One region of the Bradyrhizobium sp. ma5 genome, then DNA from elsewhere that is predicted to be linked to it. Evidence: riboswitches for the same ligand, from Rfam matches in the RefSeq annotation. Region 1 holds a riboswitch; the other holds the start of a gene.
What was found. Region 1 has a riboswitch for cobalamin ahead of ACE103_RS02475 (TonB-dependent receptor). Riboswitches for the same ligand answer to the same signal wherever they lie in the genome.
Positions count from the first base shown of each region.

Region 2: it holds a riboswitch for cobalamin, as region 1 does, so the genes downstream of both, ACE103_RS15395 (DUF1636 family protein) here and ACE103_RS02475 (TonB-dependent receptor) in region 1, are expected to answer to the same signal.

Region 1 covers NZ_CP170156.1:549,166-553,374, forward strand. The annotation lists gene ACE103_RS02475 (TonB-dependent receptor) at 26-2,233, opposite strand; cobalamin riboswitch at 2,393-2,591, opposite strand; gene ACE103_RS02480 (FecCD family ABC transporter permease) at 2,704-3,747, shown strand; gene ACE103_RS02485 (ABC transporter ATP-binding protein) at 3,744-4,209, shown strand, end outside.
Region 2 covers NZ_CP170156.1:3,367,764-3,371,972, forward strand. The annotation lists gene ACE103_RS15385 (cobyric acid synthase) at 1-954, opposite strand, end outside; gene cobO (cob(I)yrinic acid a,c-diamide adenosyltransferase) at 966-1,619, opposite strand; cobalamin riboswitch at 1,656-1,872, shown strand; gene ACE103_RS15395 (DUF1636 family protein) at 1,965-2,339, shown strand; gene cobW (cobalamin biosynthesis protein CobW) at 2,336-3,370, shown strand; gene cobN (cobaltochelatase subunit CobN) at 3,370-4,209, shown strand, end outside.

The DNA.
Region 1 (4,209 bases):
CACGCGCGGCCGCGCCGATCATGCTCTAGAACGTCGCGCCGGCCTTGACCATGTAGGTGCGGCCGGGAAGCGGATAGGCCGAGAAGCGGCCGGCCGTGAACGAGCTCGCGATGGCGTAGTCGTAATAGAGCGCGTTGAACAGATTGTTCACGCTGAGCGACCAGAAGAAGCGGTCATATTGCCCGCTGAGCTTGAGATCGGCAGTGGCGTTGCCCGGAATCCGGTTCTGGGTATTGGCCTGGTCGTTGTCCATGATACGCGAGCTCCAGGCCCGCACCGTGGCGTCGAACACCAGATAGTTCTGCCAGATATTCCAGGTCACGCCGAGATTGCCGGTGTAGCGCGACACCAGCGGCACGTCGTTGCCGGCCCAGATGCCTTCGCGAAAGACGGCACGGGTGATCGCCATGCCGCCGCGCAGGGTGACGCTGTCGCTGACCCTCAGCGAGGCGCTCGTCTCCGATCCGTAGCGGCGGGTTGGGTCGAGGTTGGTGTTGTAGAACAGCACCGGGTTGAAATGGATCTCGTTCTCGAGATCCATCAGATAGATGCTGGTCTGGACCTGAAACAAGTTGGTCTTGACCCGGAAGCCGCCCTCGACGTCCTGCGACGTCTGGGTTTTGAGCTGGAAGTTCTGCGGGATCGGGGCGAAGGTCAGCGGGTCGAATGACGGACCCGATGCGACGCGCTCGTCGACGTCAGGCGTGCGGAATGCGCGCGCGGCACGGCCGAACACCGAGAAGGTGTCGGTGAAGCGATGCTCGGCGCCGACATGCAGCGCGTATTGGGTCTCGTTGCTGTCGAGCGGCGCCGCCTGCGTGTCGAACGCAAACGGTGCGTTCGGATCGTAGCGATCGCGTGCCGAGACGCTGGTGTTCTGGACGCGCGCGCCGTAGGAGAAGTCGGTCGTCGGCAATAGGCCCAGTGTGTGCTGCCAGTACCCGGCCACGGTTTGCTGCTCGATATTGTAGATGTGATAGGGATCGACGCCCTGATAGGCGCCGCGCGCCTCACGGAACGTCGAATCGTAATAGTCGATGCCGGTGAGGATCGTCGACGGCATGCCCAGCATCACGTTCTTGACGCTGAGCCGCGGCGTGATCGACCAGGTCTGCAGCGCGGCGTCATTGTAGGTCGAGGCGAAGCTGATGGTCGGCACGGTGCCGAAGAAGCCGCTTTGCGTCTCGCGCTGGCGCCAGCCGCCGTCGACGATCAGGTCGACGCCGTTCATCAGCGTCTTGGTGAAGCCAGTGGTGACGCTGGCGGTCTGCTGGTTGGCATAGTCGAAGGGCGTCGCCGCGCCGCGGCGATCGGTGAGCAGTTCGTTGACGCCGATCGACGGATCGACCAGCCGTCCGCCGGGCAGGCCGAGCTTCTGGTCGCTGCCGGTGACGGTGAGGAAGGCGGTGAGATCCGATGTCGTGTAATTGACGTTGCCGACGGCGTTGCGCTGGTCGAGCGCGTTGTTGACGCGGTAGCCGTCGGACTTGATGCCGTTGCCGTAGAACGAGGTCGACCACGGGCCGGAATTGAGCGCCGCGGACACCGCGGCCATGCGGGTGTTGAACGAGCCGAAACCGCCTTCGGCGCGTATCGTCGCTGGCGGACCGCCGGCGCCGGTCTTGGTGATGATGTTGACCACGCCGCCCACCGCGTTGTCGCCATAGAGCACCGCACCGCTGTTGCCGCGGGTGATCTCGATGCGTTCGATCGAATCGAGCGGGATCGTCGTGAGATCGAAGCCGGCCTTGTCGACGTCGTTGAGGCGTCGGCCGTTGAGCAGGAACAAGGTGTTGTCGGAGGCGAATGCGCCGAAGCCGCGCAGGTCGACCGAGGTCTTGGCGCCGTTCGGCCCGCCGTAAAGCGTTTGCAGCTGCACGCCTGGCACCTGCGCGAGAATCTCGGGCAGCGACTGCACTGGCGAATGCGCGATGTCGTCGGCCGTGATCACGGTCGACGACGAGCCGACGATGCCAGCGAACTGCCGGCCGCCGCCGCCCGTTCCGGCGGCCGGTCCGGTCCCTGTCGTGTTCGATCCTGCTCCGCTGCCCACATTGTTGCCTTGGGCGGTGCCCGGCGCCGGGCGGCGCGGCGCCGGCGCTTCGTCGGCGGCCGGCTTGGCGCGCGTGAAATTCTGGTCGCTTGGCTTGGTGATTTCGACGGCCGGTAGCTGATCGGGCGAGGGTGCCTGCTGCGCCTGTGCGGTCGAGAGAACGATTGTCGGCACGATCATCGTCGACGCGAACAGAAGCGCGCGGCGCCGGGAGGAAGAGTTGGAGAACATCTAAGCGAGACCTCGGTAACGTCAGTGGCACGTCACCGCGAACCAGTCTCACCATGCGCGCTCGCGTCAGGTGAAGCTCATGCCTGTACTCCCCGACCGGCATCTTCGCGTGTGACCACGGCTGACGGCAGGTCTCCTGGCTCGCGGGTCGTTACCCTTCGTCGCCTTCCCAGGACCGAGATTCCCAGTGGCCTGTGACGAAGGATTCACCGCATACAGTTGCGGGGGCAGCCGCGGCATTGGGGAAGTTTCCCCGCACCGCATTCCCTTTTCATCTCGCTAAAGAACCGTCATGTTCATCTAGGGTTCGGCCCGGCAGCAATGTCAACCCGGCGGACGTCGGGCAGCGGTCACGCGGCCACGGTTTTTGTCGAGTGTCGCTTGCCTGCCACGGCGATCGCTGTAAGAGCATGGATCCAATGAGCGTGCAGGATTTTACCTTGGCGGCCGAGGTCGCGGCGCGGCGCCGATGGAGCGCCACCGCGGCGCTGCTCGCGCTCGTGGTCTTGCTGGCAGTGCTCTCGCTCGGCATCGGGCCGGTGCGGCTGTCGCCGCTTGCGGTGATCGAGGCGCTGTTCGGCGGCGGCAGCGATGTGGCGCAGGTGATCGTGCGCGAGATCCGGCTGCCGCGCACCATTCTGGCGTTCGCGATCGGCGGTATTCTCGGGCTATCGGGCGCGGCGCTCCAGGGCCTGCTGCGCAATCCGCTGGCCTCGCCGTCGCTGTTCGGCGCGCCGCAATCGGCGGCATTCGGCGCGGTGCTGGTGATCGCGCTCGGCCTCGCCGATGTGCGCTCCTACGCGCTGCCGGTGGTGGCGATCATCGCTGCGTTCGGCTCGGTGTTCGCGCTGCTCGCAATCGCCGGCCGCAATGCCGGGCTGCTGATCCTGATCCTCGCCGGGCTTGCGATCTCGAGCTTCGCCGGGGCTGCGACCGCGCTGGTGATGAACCTCTCCAGCAATCCGTTCGTGGTGCTGGAGATCGCATTCTGGCTGCTCGGTTCGCTGGAGGACCGCAGCTTCCAGCACGTGGCGCTGGCGCTGCCCTTCATCATCGCGGGCGCTGCCATCCTGCTCAGCCAGGCGAGCGCGTTCCGCGCGCTGACGCTCGGCGAGGAGGCGGCGCAGAGCCTCGGCGTCGATGTCGGGCGGCTAAGGTTGCTCGTGATCACGGGCGTTGCGCTCGGCGTCGGCGGTGCTGTCGCCGTCACGGGCACGATCGGCTTCATCGGTCTCGTCGCACCGCATCTGATGCGCCCCCTGATCGGTCACGATCCGGCGCGGCTGCTGGTGCCGAGCGCGCTCACCGGTTCGGCGCTGCTGCTCGCCGCCGATATCGCGGTGCGCATCATCCCCTCGACCTCGGACATCAAGGTCGGCGTGCTGACCTCGATCATCGGCGTGCCGTTCTTCCTGTATCTGATCATGCGCGAACGCCGCGCGCTGGGCGGAGGCGTGGCATGACGCTGCTCGCCGCCACCGCGCTCAATGCCTCGCTCGGCAGCCGCAAGGTGCTGCACGATGTTTCGCTGTCGCTGGAGGCCGGCCATCTGGTCGCGCTGGTTGGCCCCAACGGCGCCGGCAAGACCACGCTGCTGCGCGCGCTCGCTGGACTAATTCCATCCGATGGCGACATCAGGATCGGCGGCGACGCGCTGGCGTCGCTGCCGCTGCGCGAACGGGCAAAACGTTTCGCCTATTTGCCACAGGGGCACATGGTGCACTGGCCGCTGCCGGCGCGCGATATCGTCGCGCTCGGCCGCTATCCGCATGGCGCGACCGATCCGGCGCGACTGTTGCCGAAGGATATCGAGGCGGTGGTGCGGGCGATGCAGGCGGTCGACGTCACCGAATTCGCCGATCGCCGCGTCACCGAGCTCTCCGGCGGCGAGCGCAGCCGCGTCGCGCTGGCCCGGGTGCTGGCGG
Region 2 (4,209 bases), 2.8 Mb from region 1:
CAGCAGATCGATGTCCCAGCCTTGCGCGCGCAGGAAGGCGAGATCGCCGCGGGTCGATTTCGAGCCGGGCAGGATGACGAGCTTCGCGTCGCCCGGGATGGCTTCGCCCGGCCGCACCATCACGAGATCGACACCGGGTTCGAGCTTCAGCGGATCGAGATCGTCGAAATTCGCAATCCGCGACAGCGCCAGAAAGGCGATCTTGCACTGGCCGGGCTTGCGCGCGTCGCCGAGCCCGAGCGCGTCTTCGGCGGGAAGCTCGCCGGCGCGCGCGAACCAGGGCAGTACGCCAAAGCCGCGCCACGCGGTGCGGGCTTCGATCAGGCGGTAGCCGTCGTCGAACAGCGTCGGATCGCCGCGGAATTTGTTGATGACAAAACCCTGGATCATCGCGGCATCATCGGGATCGATCACCGCCTGGATGCCGACGAACTGTGCGATCACGCCGCCGCGGTCGATGTCGCCGACCAAGACCACGGGCACGTCGGCCCTGCGCGCAAAGCCCATATTGGCGATATCGGACTTGCGCAGATTGACCTCGGCGGGGCTGCCGGCGCCTTCGACCAGCACGAGGTCGGCGCGCGCCTTCAGGCGCCCAAAACTCTCCAGCACTGCGCCCATCAGCGACGGCTTCATGCCGGCATATTCGCGTGCGCGGGCGGTCGCGATCCGCTTGCCGTGCACGATGACCTGCGCGCCGACGTCGGTTTCCGGCTTCAGCAGCACCGGGTTCATGTCGGTATGCGGCTCGACGCCGGCGGCGAGCGCCTGCAAGGCCTGCGCGCGTCCGATCTCGCCACCATCGACGGTCACGGCGGCATTGTTGGACATGTTCTGCGGCTTGAACGGCAGCACGCGCAGGCCGCGGCGTCGCGCGGCACGCGCGAGGCCGGCGACGATGAGCGACTTGCCCACGTCCGAGCCGGCTCCCTGGATCATCAATGCGCGCGCCATGGCAATAACTGTCAGAACTCGACGCCCGGCTGGGCCTTGATGCCGGAGCGGAAGGGGTGCTTCACCAGCGTCATCTCGGTGACGAGATCAGCGATCTCGATCAATTCGTCCTTGGCGTTGCGCCCGGTGAGCACGACATGCGTCATCGGCGGCTTCGACGTCGTCAGAAAGTCGACGACATCGGCGATCGCCAGATAGTCGTAGCGAAGCGCGATGTTGATCTCGTCGAGCACGACCATGCGCAGGCTCGGATCCGCGATCAGCTGCTTGGCCTTTTCCCAGCCGGCCTGCGCTGCCGCGATGTCGCGGGCGCGGTCCTGTGTCTCCCAGGTAAAACCTTCGCCCATGGCGTGGAATTGGCAGAGATCGCCGAAATGTCCGGTGAGCAGGCGGCGCTCGCCGGTATCCCAGGCGCCCTTGATGAATTGCACCACGGCGCAGGGAAAGCCGTGCGCCACACAGCGCACGATCATACCGAAGGCGGAGGAGGATTTTCCTTTGCCGGCGCCGGTATGAACGATGACCAGGCCCTTTTCACCGCTCTTGGTCGCCATGATCTTGTCGCGGGCGACCTTCTTTTTCGCCATCTTGGCCGCGTGGCGCGCATCCAGCGAGGGGTCGGTGCCGACGGCGCCGTCCTCAGCGTCGTTTCCATCAGAAATCATCACGTTCCTTCGGCTTGACAAGTGCGGGGCTAGGCCGAATGGTGCCCCCGCGTTGGTTCCTGTCCTACGACAGGCGAAGAGGGAATGCGATAGGGCTCAGACCGCAGGGTTTGCCCAAAGCGCAGCCGCCCCCGCGACCGTGACCGGAGAGATGCCCAAGCCACTGATTCCCTGATGGAGTCGGGAAGGTGGGCATCAAGGGAGAAATCCTACTCCGCAAGCCGGGAGACCTGCCGACGCGATGTGTTTGAGACCGGCGGACGGGGTGTTCCGCGACGGGGAACGAACCTGTTCACGTCAGGTTCGTGTGCCTCATCGCTTCCCGCAGTCAATCCAGGAAGGGCGATGAGCGTTACACTTCATGTCTGTATCACCTGTCGCGCGGGCCAGACGCTCGCGGAAGGTGAGATCGCACCCGGTGCGCGCCTGCATGCCGCGCTCGTTGAGGCCGGCGTGCCCGATGACGTCAATCTGGTTCCCGTCGAATGCCTGTCGGCTTGCAGCCAGGGCTGCTCGGTCGCGCTCAGCGCGCCGGGGCGGTGGTCCTATGTCTATGGCCGCCTGTCCGCCGACAATGCCAAGGATGTGATCGCAGGAGCCGCCGCCTACGCCGCGGCGCCTGACGGCATCGTGCCGTGGCGCAGCCGTCCCGAAATCTTTCGCAAGCAATCGCTTGCCCGCATTCCACCCATCGCCGTCGTGCCGGAGGCCGCAGAATGACCACGCTCGCCAAGGTTCCGGTCACCGTCGTGACCGGCTTTCTCGGGTCCGGCAAGACGACGCTGATCCAGCATCTGATCCGCAATGCCAACGGCAAGAAGCTCGCGGTGCTGGTGAACGAATTCGGCAGCGAAGGCGTCGACGGCGAGATCCTGAAGTCCTGCGCCGATGCCAATTGTCCGACCGAGAACATCGTCGAGCTCGCCAACGGCTGCATCTGCTGCACCGTCGCCGACGATTTCATCCCGGCGATGGAGCAGTTGCTCGCGCGCCCTGTGAGGCCCGATCATATCGTGATCGAGACGTCCGGGCTCGCGCTGCCGAAGCCGCTGCTGAAGGCATTCGACTGGCCGGAGATCCGTTCGCGGATCACGGTCGACGGCGTGATCGCGCTGGCCGATGCGGAGGCGGTTGCCGCCGGCCGCTTTGCGCCGGACCCGGCCGCGGTGGATGCGCAGCGCGCGGCCGACGACAATCTCGATCACGAGACGCCGCTGTCGGAAGTGTTCGAGGACCAGATCGCCTGCGCCGATATCGTGCTGCTGACCAAGGCCGATCTCGCCGGAGCCGAGGGGATCAAAGCGGCCAAAGAGCTGATCGCGGCCGAGATGCCGCGCGAGGTGCCGATGTTGCCCATCGTCGACGGCGCGATCGATGCCCGCGTGATCCTCGGCCTTGAGGCTGCGGCAGAGGATGACCTCGCGTCGCGGCCGTCCCACCATGACGGTGAGGACGAACACGAGCACAATGATTTCAACTCGGTGGTGATCGAGCTTCCGGAAATCGCGGACGTCGATGCGCTGATCGCGTCGATCAAGGGGCTGGCACGCGAGCAGAACGTGCTGCGCGCCAAGGGCTACATCGCGGTCGAAGGCAAGCCGATGCGGTTGCTGGTGCAATCGGTCGGCGAGCGGGTGAGGCATCAGTTCGACATGCCATGGGGCGCGCGGGCGCGGCGGTCAAAGCTCGTCGTGATCGGCGAACACGGCGATATCGATGAAGCTGCGATCAGGGCGCGACTAGGTATCTGATGCACGTCGTCTTCCGCGAGAGCCGCGGCCTTGAGGAGACCGCGACACCAAGGGACCTCGGCCAGGATCCGGCCGATCTCGTGGTCTTGTCGTTTTCCGACAGCGATCTCGCCGCGTTCGCGGCCGGCTGGCGGCGGGGCCGCGCGGCGCTGCCGTCGCTGCGGCTCGCCAATCTCGCGGAGCTGCGCCATCCGCTGTCGGTCGATACCTATATCGAGCGGACCCTGTCGCATGCGCGCGGCATCCTGGTGCGGCTGATCGGCGGCGAACCCTATTGGTCGTACGGACTGGCCGCGGTGCATCGGCTGGCGAAGGAGCGCGGCATCGCCCTGGTGGTGCTGCCGGCGGACGGCCGCGACGATTTGCGGCTGGATGAATTTTCGACCCTGCCGGTCTCGACGCTGCGCCGCCTCAAGGTGCTGTGCGACAAGGGCGGCCCCGTTGCGGCGCAGGCCGTGATCGCGCAACTGGCGCTGGCGTCCGGCCTTTATGCCGGGCCGGTCGTCGGCGAGATCGATCTTCCCGAGATCGGCGTCTACGAATCCCGGCGCGGCGCCGTCGCGGCGCTGCCGGCATCGGATGGCCGGCCGCGGGCTCTCGTGACCTTCTATCGCTCCTATCTGGTGGCCGGCGACACCGCGCCGGTCGATGCGCTGATCGATGCGTTGCGCGAAAAGGGATTCGATGCCCACGGCGTGTTCGTCACCTCGCTGAAGGCGGCGGGCGTGGCCGATTGGATGCGCACTCAATTCGCGCAATGCCCGCCGGCCGCCATCGTCAATGCGACCGCGTTCTCCGCGGCCGGAGACGACGGCACGACGCCGTTCGACGCCACCTCG